One region of the Yersinia vastinensis genome, then DNA from elsewhere that is predicted to be linked to it. Evidence: predicted binding sites of a transcription regulator. Region 1 holds the regulator's gene; each other region holds the start of a gene.

Region 1 (5,063 bases):
ATATCTGACACAGTTTACTGGCGATCAGTGGAAGCGGACCAAAGACGATAATAATGTGTTGATGACGCCAGAGTCTCGTTTCACTAAAAATGAGGCGGTGAAAACATTAGCGGCAGCTGATCTGCGTGGGCAGATTATCCCAACGCCAATGCAAGTGACGGTTCATCAGCAAGATGCCGACCTGAGTAAAGGGGTTAAGCTGGATCTCAGCGTACTGTCAAAACCCGCCGCTCAAGTTGCCCAACAGCGTTTCGAGTTACTCGGTCTGACAGAGAACTCAACCGGCTTTCCAATTAAAACAGCGATCCAACCTACTCACTTTGCAGGTGATTTAGCGGTTTCCGGCGCTTACGAGCTGACGATCGGTGAGAAAGGCGCGCAAGTTATTGGCTTTGATCCCGCAGGCGTCTTCTATGGCTTGCAATCGATCCTTTCATTAGTCCCGACGGATGGCAGCAAGAAGATAGCGACTCTTGATGCGAAAGATGCACCGCGTTTTGAATATCGTGGTGTTTTCCTAGATGTTGGGCGTAATTTTAAAACCAAAGATGCGGTGCTGCGCCTGTTGGATCAGATGGCAGCTTACAAGTTAAACAAATTCCACTTCCACCTGAGTGATGATGAAGGTTGGCGTATTGAGATCCCCGGTCTGCCAGAACTGACGGATGTTGGGAGTAAACGTTGCCACGATTTAACTGAGAACACCTGCTTACTGCCGCAATTAGGTTCAGGCCCGGAGAGCAATAATCTGGGTTCTGGTCACTTTACCCGTGACGATTACATCGAAATTCTGAAATACGCGAAAGCTCGTCAAATTGATGTTATTCCTGAAATTGACATGCCAGCACATGCTCGAGCTGCGGTGGTGTCGATGGAAGCGCGTTACAACAATCTGATGAAGCAGGGCAAAGAGAAAGAGGCCAACGAATTCCGTTTGGTTGACCCGACAGATGACTCTAACACGACTTCAGTGCAGTTCTATGATCGCAAAAGCTATCTGAACCCATGTCTGGATTCATCGAAGCGTTTCGTTGATAAAGTGATTGGCGAAATGGCCCAGATGCACAAAGAAGCTGGCATGGCGCTGACCACTTGGCATTTTGGTGGTGATGAGGCGAAAAATATTCGTCTGGGGGCCGGTTTCCAAGATAAAAATGGCACCATTGAGCCGGGCAAAGGCATTATTGATAAGAGCGTTGAAGATAAACCTTGGGCCAAGTCACAAGTTTGTCAGGATATGGTTAAGCAAGGCAAAGTTCAGGATGTTGAACATCTTTCCAGCCACTTTGCCATTGAAGTCAGTGAATTAGTGAAGGCTCACGGCATCGAAAAAATGCAGGCTTGGCAAGATGGATTGAAAGACGCGAAAGATTCGAAAGCCTTCGCCACTCAACGTGTTGGCGTTAACTTCTGGGATACTCTCTTCTGGGGCGGTGCTGACTCAATCAATGACTGGGCCAATAAAGGCTACGAAGTGGTTGCTTCTAATCCCGATTATGTCTACTTCGACATGCCCTATGAAGTTAACCCCAATGAACGCGGTTACTACTGGGCAACTCGCTTTACCGACGAAGCCAAAGTCTTTAGCTTTGCACCAAATAACATGCCGCAAAATGCTGAAACGTCTGTGGACCGCGATGGTAATTACTTCAGTGCGAAAAGTGATAAACCTTGGCCGGGTGTACACGGAATTTCCGGTCAATCGTGGAATGAAACCGTGCGTACTGATGAACAGATGGAGTACATGATTTTTCCTCGCGTATTACCGTTGGCGGAGCGCGCTTGGCACCGTGCATCTTGGGAACAAGATTATAAAGCAGGCCGCGAGTACAAAGGTGGTGAGACGCAACAGGTGGATACCCAAGCGTTACACACTGATTGGCAACGTTTTGCCAATATTATGGGCCAGCGTGAGTTGGCAAAACTGGATAAAGCCGGTATTGCCTACCGCTTGCCAGTACCCGGCGCACGAGTTGTCTCTGGTGTATTGGAAGCAAATATTTCCTTACCGGGCTTGATTATTGAGTATTCCACCGATGGTGGTCAGCAATGGCAGAAGTATGATGCCAAAGCACAACCTACAGTCAGTGGTGATGTATTTATCCGCTCGACCAGCCCGGATGGTAAACGCAGTAGTCGTGCGGAACCGGTTAAAATCTGATGGTTTTTTCAAAGTGCTGTGTCTGATGTTATTCCTGTTTGCTTGGTTTTTGAGGTAAACAATATTAAGTGAAGTTGAGTTGATGGTTTTCCCCCGGCATGTCCGGGGCTTTTTTTGCCAGAAATATCGTGATGGGCAGTCGGTTTGGGCGGTGGTAAGGGCGGTTTGATTGTTTGAGGTAGACAGAAATGTTCAAAATTAGATAGGGAAGGAGGGCGAGGTCTCAATAAGAAAGACCACCTGAGTCCCGGCCGAGCTGAACTCGGATGATTGAACGGGAAAGGTGGCCATCTTGCTGATGGGTTTATGTTCACCAGATAATCTCTGGATAAAAATAAACCCTAACATTATTCGGTACTTAAAATTTCAACGCTTAAAGTCTTTATAAAATCAATGCGATAACATAATGCCCAATAGATTTCAAATTGCAGGACGGCGGCAATCAATGGAATCCCGATGAGCTTACATCAGTAAGTGATTCGGGTGAGTGAGAGCAGCCAACACACCTGCAGTGTGAAAGATGATGGACATACTTTATCTTTTATCGTGCGCAGACTCATTTTCGCGGCAATCGCCGGTCTCACAGTGGCCGTACAAATACAGACTGTGATTGGTCAGTTTGATACCATGCTGTTTAGCAATTTCACGTTGAAGCGATTCAATGGATTCATTACTAAACTCGATCACTTTGCCGCAATCAAGGCAAATTAGGTGATCATGATGGTGCTGCTGCGTCAGCTCAAAGACTGATTTACCGCCTTCGAAATTGTGGCGGGTCACAATACCGGCATCGTCAAACTGGTTGAGTACACGGTAAACCGTGGCTAAACCAATTTCTTCACCGATATCGATCAGCTTTTTATAAAGATCTTCCGCGCTGACGTGATGGCACGCCGGATCCTGCAACACTTCCAGAATCTTAAGCCGGGGCAGTGTTACTTTAAGTCCAGCGTTTTTTAAGGCTTTATTGTTGTCAGTCATGCGGATTCAGTCCTGTTACTATCGATTCAAATTAAGGCTGTTCAGCCTATGACATCCGTGGCGCAATAATTACAATTGCGTCTCATTATAGAACTGCTAGCCCCAAATGAAAACCGTGGTTGTTAACAAAGATATAATTGCACACTTTGTCAGATTAATCATGCAATGTATTGATGAATGGGATTGTTGCATGCTTCAAGTATAAAGCGGCTACGCCGAACGTTACACATTTGTAGCGGTTTATTTTCATTTTGCACAGATGATAATGCTGATCTGTGGGCTGCTTAACAAAGCGCATTCTGACCACAAATAAAACCATGTGAAATTTGTGACTATAAGCCGAGCTTAATGAGATTAAGAGTCTGTGAGGGGCAAAAAAAAGAGCGCCAAAAGGGATTGAAATTTATGGAAACGCTTAGCGGAGTACATCATCCACCAAGCGTTTCCTATCTGACAAATTTAGCCAGTGATCTCGGCCAGATTCAGCTCTTCACTGATCTGTTTAACCCAAGCTTCAACACGTTCATTGGTCAATTCTGGCTGGCGGTCTTCATCGATAGCTAATCCAATGAAATGATCATCATCAGCCAGACCTTTAGATGCTTCGAAGTGGTAACCCGCAGTCGGCCAGTGACCGACGATTGCGGCACCGCGTGGTTCGATGATGTCGCGCACGGTCCCCATCGCATCACAGAAATATTCTGCGTAGTCTTCCTGATCACCACAACCGAACAAAGCAACCAATTTGCCATTGAAATCGATCTCTTCCAGTGTTGGGAAAAAATCATCCCAGTCACACTGTGCTTCGCCGTAGTACCAGGTAGGGATACCAAGCAGCAGGATATCGAAACCTTCTAAATCTTCTTTACTACTTTTGGCAATGTCGTGAACCTCAGCAACCTCTTTGCCCAGTTGCTTTTGGATCATCTTGGCAATGTTTTCGGTATTGCCAGTATCGCTGCCAAAGAAAATGCCTACAGTTGCCATATAACTTAATACCTTTTAAATTCAAATAGTTATGCCAATTACTGAGCACGCTGCCCAACAATATAACACATTTCATAGGGCGACATCATGCCAGAAAACGCCGTCAGGCTCATATCAAGTTCATGCGATATTAAATTTTTGTGAGCCGCTCAATCTTATAACGCTATTGCCGATAACCTTTGTGTAACTGAATGGTTGCAATTTGCGGTGCCAGGGGGAAAACCGCCAGATGAAAGTTTGTCGGGAAAGGAGTTGTCGTTAGCTGTATGGAACGTCCTTTATTGCTTTTAGGTCATCAAATAACACCAGAGTCTCTATCGGTAACTATCCGATATATAAGGGGAACGAACATGCAGTTTTTAAAAAATATCACCATCAGAGTTGCATTACTTTGGGTGCTTGGCGCCTTTTGTCTGCTTTGGGGCGGCGTATCCACTTATACGTTGCTGTCACTGAACCAACTCACCCAATCCTCTAACGCCAATAGCGTGCTGGTTGAAAACATGAATTTGGTCAATCAGGGGACAGATCAATACTTCCGAATGGTAACTCGTCTCGCCCGTGCAGTGGATTATCGCCAAAGCGGTAACATTGCAGACGCAGATAAAGAGCTAAAATCATCCAATGTCGCGCTGGAGAATCTGAAGAAAAAACTCGCAGAGTTTAAGGCTATCGATCATGCACAGATTGATCCTGCTTTAGTTACTGGAGTGATTGATGGGTGGAGTGGATTAATTGAACAGGGTGTAATGCCGCTTTATCAGGCGGCAATGGATAACAATAGTGCCACCTATCAAGATTTAGCGAAAAAAACAGTACCCGCATTGAGTCGCCAGTATGGCTCCGTGGCTGAAGCCTTTAATCAGGCTGCTTCGAAAGCCATTGGTGTGGCCAAAGATCAATTCTCTCAGTTAACCAAAGTGAGCAGCATTAC
Region 2 (5,063 bases), 980 kb from region 1:
AGTGGTGGAACCAAAAGTACCGTCGAGTAGCGCCAGAACGGCCAGCAATATCAGCAATACTTTGCTGGTGGCGGATAATAATGTAGCGGCCTGTGCTAAATGACGATCGTCAATATTCAGTGACTGTTTAATTGCTTTACCGGCACGGCTGTTGGGGGAAAAGAGACTTTCCGCTAAATCAACACAGAGGTGGATGAGTAAATATAAACAGGAGAGGACTAAGCAGGTCCAAACCAGTTTGTAACTCAAGAATTTTGCCAGTGCGATATAGCCCACTAACAAGGACAGTAATATGGCCAGTGCAGTCACGCCGATGGCGAAATGAATTAAGCCAGCCAATGTGGAATAGGCCTCTGGCTTTTCGCCATTCGAGACCAAATTACGCCGTATTCGGTTGGCCCGTAAGGGAATAATCGCAGCGGTGAGCGCCATCAACAGTGCCGAGATACCATTGCCAAAAATAGCCCCCGAGATGCTGATATTGATCATATTGTTCATCAGATCAATAGCGCCAAAAATCATAATGCAACTGGCTAACAGCGGTGGGAAGAGTTTCAGCGATGCTGCTACCTCATCAGCAATGGCGGGTAAACGCCATGAAGGGCGCTGATTGGATAAAAATGCGCGACCGAGGCCTGCGACAAGTGCAGAGAAAAACATGAGTTGAACAAACGCATGCGAAAAGTCGATTACCACCAGTGAGACATCCGGTGTGCGGGTAAACGTCTGGGTGAAACATTGCGCCACCGTGACGGTGATCAATACGGTATAGAGTGTGGTTGCCGAGGCCATGAAACTACGGCGTAGCGGGCCTGGTGGCAAACATTTAGTGCAAAACCAAGCCGTCAGACTATCGAGGAACTTAAAGCCAAATACGCTCATCAGCAGCGACAGCAGCAGATATATTGCGGTGCCGAAACGCCACTCTGGCTCCCATGCAGCATGCCAGGCATCATCAAGTTCTTGGATAAAATCTTTTAGTCGACGATCGTCATCCGCATTGGGATTGATGATTGGCGACCAGAAATTGGCCCCTAGAATACTGCCAGAATTTAAAGCGATTTGTGACTTCAGTGCCGAGCGCCGTAAGGCAATGATTTGTGTGGACAGATTTTCCGCATTGGTTTTGATGGCCAGCACTTGATCATTTTGACCGTCCAATTGGACTTTACGGGTATTCAATACGCGGCGTTGTTGCGCCACGACGGGTGTTTCAGCCAGTGAACCTGCGGCAGGTGGGGGGCCTAAAACATCCAACTGCGTTTGCAGTTGTTCACGCTTGGGCTTCAACTCTTCAAGCAATATCTCCGCATCCCGGACCAGCGCTAGTGCCGTTTCTTTTAATGTATTCAGCTGGTTATCAGATGTACTGACTGACACGCTCTGTTTTAATTTATCTAATTGCTTCTGCAAGCTAATTAATTGCACAGAGACGGCGGGTTTTACCGGTGCTTCAGTGTTTTCAGCCGGAGTCTCTGACGATGTTGCCGCAAAAGCAATGCCTGTCGTTGATGCGAAAATAAGCGCGAGCAGCAGACAGGTTAGCTGCAGATATGCGCGTAGTGGATTTGGTAGGGAATAATATCGACGTGAAACAAAGTATCCATTCTTTTCCATAAAACCTGTTAGCCCCAAAGTGAGTGCCACAATTAACCCGTTAATCAGTCTAGCTGTGTTGTTAAAGCCTAGCAGAAAGCCATTGTGGCACAGACGGAGACTGACGGAATAATCTTACTCTGATAATGACTATTAAAAATTAAATATTAAAGATAATAATTATCATTGTAATTACCACTCGCATTTAATAAATTGTGCCCTGCACTTATGGACCCACGATATGTGACATGCAGCCAGGGATATTTGCGCTGTGGAAATGGCATGGATGCTAATTAATAACCATCTATTTTATATGCTTAATTATCTGGGGAAGATGACCATGCTCTCGGCTTTTTTAATAAAGCGTTCTGCGGTTTTATGCTCACTGGCTATTTTTATTCCATTTGCCTCAATGGCTGACGATACGATAGAAGTCACCGCCAAAGCAGGTCATGAAGCTGATTTACCCACCTTGGGCTACACCGCAAAAACCACCAAGGGGGCAACGAAAACTGATCAACCACTCATCCTGACGGCTCAAGCCGTATCGGTCATTACTCGCCAGCAAATGGATGACCAAAATGTCGCCACGGTGAATCAAGCACTGAATTACACCCCGGGCGTTTTCACGGGTTTCTCAGGTGGTGCAACTCGCTATGATACTGTTGCTCTGCGGGGGTTCCACGGCGGTGATGTGAACAATACTTTCCTTGATGGGCTACGGTTGCTCAGTGATGGCGGCAGTTATAACGTTTTACAGGTCGATCCGTGGTTCCTTGAACGTATTGATGTGATCAAAGGCCCTTCCTCAGCATTATATGGTCAGAGTATCCCCGGCGGTGTGGTGATGATGACATCCAGACGCCCACAATTTACCTCTGAAGGTCACTTCCGCCTGACGGCGGGTAATCATAATACACAAGACGTTGCATTCGATTATACCGATGCGATATCCGAGCATTGGGCATTCCGCCTGACGGGGATTACCCGCAACAGCGATACTATGTATGACCATCAACGTGAAGAGCGTTATGCAATTGCACCGTCATTATTATGGCAACCAGATGAAAATACCTCATGGTTGCTACGGGCCAATTTACAAAAGGATCCCTCCGGTGGCTATCACAGTGCGGTTCCGGCAGATGGCAGTATCTATGGGCAGAAGTTAAGCCGTGGCTTCTTTGATGGCGAAACGAACCACAACGTATTTAAACGTTGGCAGCAAATCTACAGTTCTGAATTCGCGCACAAATTCGATGATGTCTGGTCTTTCCGGCAAAATGCCAGCTATACCCATTCTAATGCGCAATTAGAGCAGGTTTATCAGGCAGGGTGGAATAGCGACCGCACGTTAATGAGTCGCTATTATTCTGGTGAAGATTCTTCACTCAATGCCTTTGCCGTAGATAACCAATTGGAAGCCGATTTTGCGACAGCGGCGGTAGAACATAAGGTTATGCTGGGGCTAGACTTCCAGAAGTTCCGCAATAACTTGCGTAGCGACAGTGCATTTGCCACCTCATTAAACCCTTACACCGGTGTTTCCGGCGGCAGCACATTGTATAGCGATTATCTGCTGACAACTCCTGGGATCAATTCATCTTATTTGAGTCGCCGTTATGAGCAGAGTGGCGTTTATCTGCAAGATGAAATGACGTGGGATAACTGGCACCTGAATTTATCTGGCCGTTATGATCGGATGAAAACAGAAAATATGAATAAAACGGCTAATACAACCGATGAGCGAACGGATAAACACGCCAGTGGGCGCGCTTCGCTACTGTATAGCTTCGATAGCGGCATTTCGCCATATGTGAGTTACAGTCAGGCCATCACACCAAGTTTATTCCCAGATGCGCAGCAAAAACTGCTGAAACCGATGACCAGTGAGCAGTATGAAGTGGGGATTAAGTATCAGCCGCCGGGCAGTTCTTCACTTTACTCCGCTGCCTTATATGACCTGACACAAAATGATGTGGCAAACCGCGCCGTTCCAGCCACCTATTATGTGCCGGCAGGTAAGGTGAATTCACAGGGGCTGGAGTTGGAGGCCAGAAGCCAAATTAATGATCGTTTAAGTGTGATTGCGGGCTATACCTATAACCGCGTGAAATTCAAAGATGCTATTGATGGTAATGATGGCAATACACCCGTGTTAGCACCATCAAATATGGCGTCACTGTGGGCGCAGTATGAAGCAGGCTACGGCATCAATGTGGGAGCAGGGGTCCGCTACATTGGCAAGCAATGGGCTGATGATGCGAATACGCTACGTGTACCTTCTTATACTCTGGGTGATGCTTCTGTTCGTGCCGATTTGGGCACTTGGGCAGCGTCATTGAAAGGGGCATTCATACAATTGAATGTGAATAATATTACCGATAAGAAATACGTTGCAGCCTGTTACAGTACATCTTACTGCTACTGGGGCGCAGAGCGCTCGGTGCAGGCGACAGTCGGATACGATTTCTAATGCATTAGTATCAATATATTAATTACCCAACCCGCTTACATAGCGGGTTTATTATTTAAATAATCATCATCCATATTAAATAATATAGGCAGCTATATTATTATTTCAATAAAAATAAATAACAAAAAAATACACTAATTAAAAAACAATCCTATAATTATAACTGTTGTCAGATTGTGATTATTCATTGTAAATGAAAATTGTCATAATAATTAATATTAAGTTGGCATATTATATGGTGAGAGATAAATAATCTCCACCGGAGAGGGAAGATGATTATGAAATTATTAACACTGATTTATAATACTGAGGTGTTTTATGGTGAAGACGCAAATAGATGGGGGGATACTAGATCTTGATGCTATTCATAGGCAGTTTCCCATTCTTAGGCAACAGATAAATGGTCATCCATTAGTTTATTTAGATAATGCATCTTCCTGCCAAAAACCACAGGTTGTCATTGATGCAATAACAAAATGTTATAGCGAATATTATGCAAATGCACATCGGGGAGTTCATACGCTCTCACTGCGTGCCACTGCAGCGTTGGAACAGGTCAGAGAGCAAGTACGTGTGTTTATTAATGCTAATTCGGTAGATGAAATAGTTTTCACTAAAGGAACAACAGAAGCGATTAATTTAGTGGCGGAAAGTTGGGGAGGAACTTACTTGCATCCAGGTGATGAGATCTTGATTTCGGCTCTTGAGCATCATAGTAATATTGTCCCGTGGCAACAGCTATGCCGAGAGACTGGAGCACAGCTAAAAATTTTGCCGATAGACAAGAATGGAGTTCTACAGACAGATTATCTTGAACAATTACTGAGTTATCATACGCGGATTTTAGCACTTTCTCATGTCTCTAATGTACTAGGTACAATCAATCCATTAGTGGCTATTATTAAGGCAGTAAGGGCCTACGATAAAAGGAATTGTGACAAAAAAGAAGAAACTATTATACTGATTGACGGTGCTCAGGCAGTGCCTCATATCG
Region 3 (5,063 bases), 640 kb from region 1:
TGAAGCGAAACGCGTAATTAGACGTGATTCACGTAGTCATCGTCAGCGTGAGGAAGAAAACGTGACATCGTTAGTACAAATGGGCGGTGTTGAATCAATAGGTATGGCACGGGATAGCCGTGATACCTCCGTTATTCAGGCGCGTACGGAAGCTCAAGGTCATTACTTATCAGCCATAGAAAGTAAACTACTCATCTTCGCTACCGGTGAAGCGGGATGCGGTAAAACCTTTATCAGCGCAGCCAAGGCTGCTGAAGCATTAATTCACAAAGAAGTTGATCGGATAATTGTGACGCGGCCTGTTCTACAGGCAGATGAGGATCTGGGTTTCTTGCCTGGTGATATCTCTGAGAAATTCGCGCCTTATTTCCGCCCGGTGTATGACATTCTGTTGCGCCGACTTGGTTCGTCTTTCTTGCAATATTGTCTACGACCGGAAATTGGCAAGGTAGAAATTGCACCTTTCGCCTACATGCGTGGGCGTACCTTTGAAAATGCGGTGGTGATCCTCGATGAGGCACAAAATGTAACCGCCAGCCAGATGAAGATGTTCCTGACCCGTCTTGGTGAAAACGTCACGGTCATTGTTAATGGCGATATTACCCAATGCGACCTTCCGCGTGGCGTAAAATCAGGTCTTAGCGATGCGTTAGAGCGCTTTGCTGAGGATGAGATGATTGGCATCATCCGCTTTGATAAACAGGATTGTGTCCGTTCTGCACTCTGTCAGCACACGTTAAATGCCTATTCGTAACTTAAGATTATGAATAGATGACCCGATAAAAAAGGGCAAGCGCCAAAACGCTTGCCCTTTGCTTATTCAGGCTATTTTGAGGTATTAACCACTACAGCATAATTGTCATCATATAAGCCGCAAACAGTGCCAGATGGGCGGTGCCATTGAGGACGTTCGTTCTGCCGGTAGAGAATGAAATTTGCGACAGAATCAAGACACTCACCATCACCACAATATGAGGTGCTTCCAGACCAAAGGTTAGCTCTTGCCCGGTCAGCACAGCAATTAAGGTCACCGCAGGAACAGTCAATGAAATTGTCGCCAGCACGGAACCGAAAAAGAGGTTCATCGCACGCTGTACCTGATTGGCTAATACCGCTTTCAACGCCCCTAAACCTTCCGGTGACAAGATAAGTAAAGCTATCAAGAAACCTGTAAATTTCGCTGGCGCATTTAATTCTGTCAACAACGCTTCGAGTGGGTTGGCATCAAATTTAGTGACCGCAATAACTGCCACCAAATGAATTAACAACCAGAAGGTGTGCCACAGGCTACTGTGGGAAGATGGTTTACCGTGGTGAGGGTCACTAGGGTCATCACCTTCGTCTTCATGTTCGTAAACAAACAGGCTTTGATGTGTTTTAGTTTGGATAAGCAGGAATACGCCATACATCGCTGCCGAAATTGCGGCAACAACCAATGATTGCGCTACCCCAAAATCCCCACCGGGTAGGGTACTTGGGAGTACCAATACAATAATTGCCAGTGGGAAGATGGCCATTAGATATTGTTTGATACCGACCAAATTGACATGCTGGGTAGCAAATTTACGGCCACCAAGGAGCAAAGACACCCCAACCAATCCACCCACAACAATCATGATGACAGAATAGAGTGTGTCGCGCATTAATGCGGGGGCAGCATCGCCAGTTGCCATCATCGCCGAGATCAAACTGACCTCAAGCACTACCACGGAGAGGCTGAGAATTAAGGAGCCATAGGGTTCACCCAAGCGGTGTGCCAATACATCGGCATGACGAACCACACTGAATGCACTGCTCAGAATACCGACCAGCGCTATGAGGTTGATGATAATAACGGCGGCAAAATTACTGGTGTCACCCCAGATATTAAGGATAACCAGTGCAACGATAGGCAAGATCAAAGAGTATTCGTGGTGGCGGGATTTAGATCGGCCAGGATCGTTTTGCGACTTCATTTCGAGAGCGCTCCTAATAACTTTACTGCATTAAATAGGCATTAGAGCCATTTAACGATAATTAAGTGCCATATTGTAGGCTAAGTAGCCTTAAGACTAACAAATAACAGGAAATTGTCGCAGGAAATTTACAAGGTTTTAACCGAGAAGAGTAGAAAAAAAGTGATGAAAATGGACATAACAAAGTGATGTCCATTGATTTTATAGATATTAATGTAGTCTAGTCGTCAATATTGTCCATCACTTCATGGCGTTTGTGATGATAATCTTCTTCATTCAACCCTTCACGCCAATAGGGAACGGCATAAAGTTGATGACGTTCACAGCCTTTTTCGCGACGCAGATAACGACGTAAGACGACCACCAATCTATCTTCACCTGCTAGCCAGAAAGTTGCTTCTTCCATCGGCAACGTCAATGCACAGAATTGGGTGATAACTTCATCCGTTTTTTCGGTACCCCCGATGACCCAGCTCAGTTCAACACCGGCAGGTTTAACCAGATCAAGCACATCTTGTGGAGTATCCACACGAATAATGACGTGACCTTGCGCATCGGCTGACAGTGTTTCCAATAACGCGGCAATAGCCGGGAGTGAAGAGGGGTCGCCTACCAAATAGCTGTACGCGGCTGCGGGTAACATGGTCTCTGGGCCACCGGGATTGGTGATGCCCAGCCAGTCACCAGCTTTAGCATGACGGGCAAAATTCACCGCTGGACCACTGTGATCATGAAGAGCAAATTCAATATCAATCTCGCCTTGTTCAGGGCGAACTGCTCGAACAGAGTAGGTGCGAACAACCGGACGAATGTCTGCTGCGGGCCATATCGGGCCTTTTTCTCCCAGTACCGGTAATTCAGGCTGTGTTTGGTTCGGTAAAGGTAGAAAGACCTTTAAGTGAGCTCCAGCGCAATTTGACGGATAGTTCTCTAATGTAGGGCTATGGAAGGTAATTCGACGCAAATGGGGGGAGGTGTCTACTATCTTTTTTACCTGCACCAAGTGCGGAGGTGTGGGACGGTATTTGGGTTTGGCTGCGGTTGATTCTGTGGTCACAGTTTATCCTTATTACTTTTATGGTGTTTTATTTTTGCTACGTCAGCCAGTAGGATCTATGGCTTATAAGGCCGTAAATTATATCACCAACCAATGTTAATGATAATTATTTGCATGAGAAGAGTGTAAGGAAAGCGATATTTAGCTGATAGGTTGGACAATTGCAGTGCGTCGGAAATGCATTCTTAGGCGTAACATTGTGACCAACGCTACGGCCATCACAGCCATAGCTGCCAATGGAAGTTGTTGTAAATGTAAACCAAAGGCTAATAATGTGCCGCCAAGCCAAGCGCCGAGAGCATTACCCAGATTGAAAGCACTCTGGTTAAATGTTGATGCCAAATTAGGAGCATCACGGGCTTGATCCACCACCAAGAGTTGCAGCATAGGGCACAGAGCGAATGCGACAATACTCCAGATAAATAATGTCAGTAGTGCCGGTAAATAAAAACCAATGGTGTAGTGAAGAGCGAGCAGGATAGCGATTAATATGGCTATCAATCTCGTCATCGAACCTACCAGATTTCTATCCCCTAATCGCCCCCCTAGAACACTCCCGATAGACAAGCCAACGCCAAGAATGAGCAGTACAACTGTCACGCCGTGTTCAGACACACGAGTAACTTCGCGCAATAAGGGAGCAATATAGGTGAAAACAGTAAAGAGACTGGTATTGGTTAATACGGATAACAGCAGGGCAGTTTGCACTTTCTTCTGCATCAGCGTTTTGAACTCTAACTTTGGGCTGATTTTCTTCATTGGAATATGACTTGGTAGCCACGCTATGACGGCAATAATGGCAACAATACCGATAGCGCTAACCCCCCAAAATGCCGCACGCCAGCCGAAAGCCTGACCGATTGCCGTCCCCAGCGGCACACCCAACACGTTCGCTAACGTGACACCCATAAAGACCAATGCGATTGCCCGAGCACGGCGATTGGGCTGAACCAAATCGGTGGCGACTACCGATGCCAACCCAAAGAATGTGCCGTGGCACAGAGCGGCAATAATACGAGCAGCCATTAATAGGTTATAGGTTTCAGCCAAGGCACACAGAACATTGCCGATAATAAACAGGACGATTAAGCCCAATAGCGTGGATTTACGTGGAATTCTTGCCGTCGCAATAGCCAATAAAGGAGCGCCGACCACCACCCCCATGGCATAAACAGAAACCAGCATACCGGTTTTAGGGATACTGACCCCCAAATCATGGGCAACTTCTGGCAACAGTCCCATAATGACAAACTCGCTGGTGCCAATGCCAAATGTAGCAATGGTTAGTGCAATAATAGCCAACGGCATGAATAACTCCCGAACAGTCTCCCTTGGCGCGAGAGACTGAATAACAACAATATCAACTCGCTCCCTGACATGAATATGAAAGAGAAAAAGTCTTTGTAGGTGAATTTAATTGGACAATTTTATCATCGACCCTAAATGGCGTCTAACGGCAAAGTGCTATATTAAAAAGTAATTAAATATAGCAAATTTCATTTTTATGTTTTGAATTCAGCTAAATATATAACACCGTATAAACTCCTATTTACTTGATAAATAATATTATTTTTGTTTTTTCACCTTAAAGCGATTGCCTGGTCTCCATCATTCACTTTGCTTAGTACAAAAAAACATAAGCAGCGGCTTTTTTGTATTTGTTTGTCACCTTTGTCCCCCGTAAATCTATACATCAAACAAAACACGATAAAAGGGGGTTAGTGTGAATTTCCAGCAACTCAAAATTATTCGGGAATCGGCCCGTTGCAATTACAACCTTACTGAAGTGGCAAATACTTTATTTACCTCGCAATCCGGTGTCAGCCGGCATATTCGAGAGCTGGAAGAAGAATTAGGCATTGAGATATTTATTCGGCGTGGTAAACGTCTGTTAGGGATGACTGAGCCGGGGAAAGAATTGCTGACGGTAGCGGAACGCATGTTAAATGATGCGAATCAGATTCGCCGATTAGCCGATGTATTCAGTAACAATGATAGTGGGCAGCTACACATAGCAACGACTCATACTCAAGCGCGCTATAGCTTGCCCC

The links. The regulator Fur, encoded in region 1, represses iron uptake genes when iron is present. The targets are predictions, from matches to a motif close to ATAATAATGAGAACNACTATCAA.
Region 2: the regulator Fur is predicted to act here: its motif matches at 1,761-1,783, upstream of ACIOG0_RS19975 (TonB-dependent siderophore receptor).
Region 3: the regulator Fur is predicted to act here: its motif matches at 3,106-3,128, upstream of ACIOG0_RS12635 (siderophore-interacting protein).

What each region holds. Positions count from the first base shown of each region.
Region 1 is NZ_CP173260.1:3,342,012-3,347,074, reverse strand. Features, by position in the region: gene ACIOG0_RS15580 (beta-N-acetylhexosaminidase) at 1-2,161, shown strand, start outside; gene fur (ferric iron uptake transcriptional regulator) at 2,696-3,142, opposite strand; gene fldA (flavodoxin FldA) at 3,602-4,129, opposite strand; gene ACIOG0_RS15565 (methyl-accepting chemotaxis protein) at 4,480-5,063, shown strand, end outside.
Region 2 is NZ_CP173260.1:4,319,100-4,324,162, reverse strand. Features, by position in the region: gene ACIOG0_RS19980 (DUF3772 domain-containing protein) at 1-1,647, opposite strand, end outside; gene ACIOG0_RS19975 (TonB-dependent siderophore receptor) at 1,937-4,069, shown strand; gene ACIOG0_RS19970 (aminotransferase class V-fold PLP-dependent enzyme) at 4,388-5,063, shown strand, end outside.
Region 3 is NZ_CP173260.1:2,706,835-2,711,897, reverse strand. Features, by position in the region: gene phoH (phosphate starvation-inducible protein PhoH) at 1-754, shown strand, start outside; gene chaA (sodium-potassium/proton antiporter ChaA) at 846-1,955, opposite strand; gene ACIOG0_RS12635 (siderophore-interacting protein) at 2,176-3,012, opposite strand; gene ACIOG0_RS12630 (MFS transporter) at 3,154-4,320, opposite strand; gene cbl (HTH-type transcriptional regulator Cbl) at 4,736-5,063, shown strand, end outside.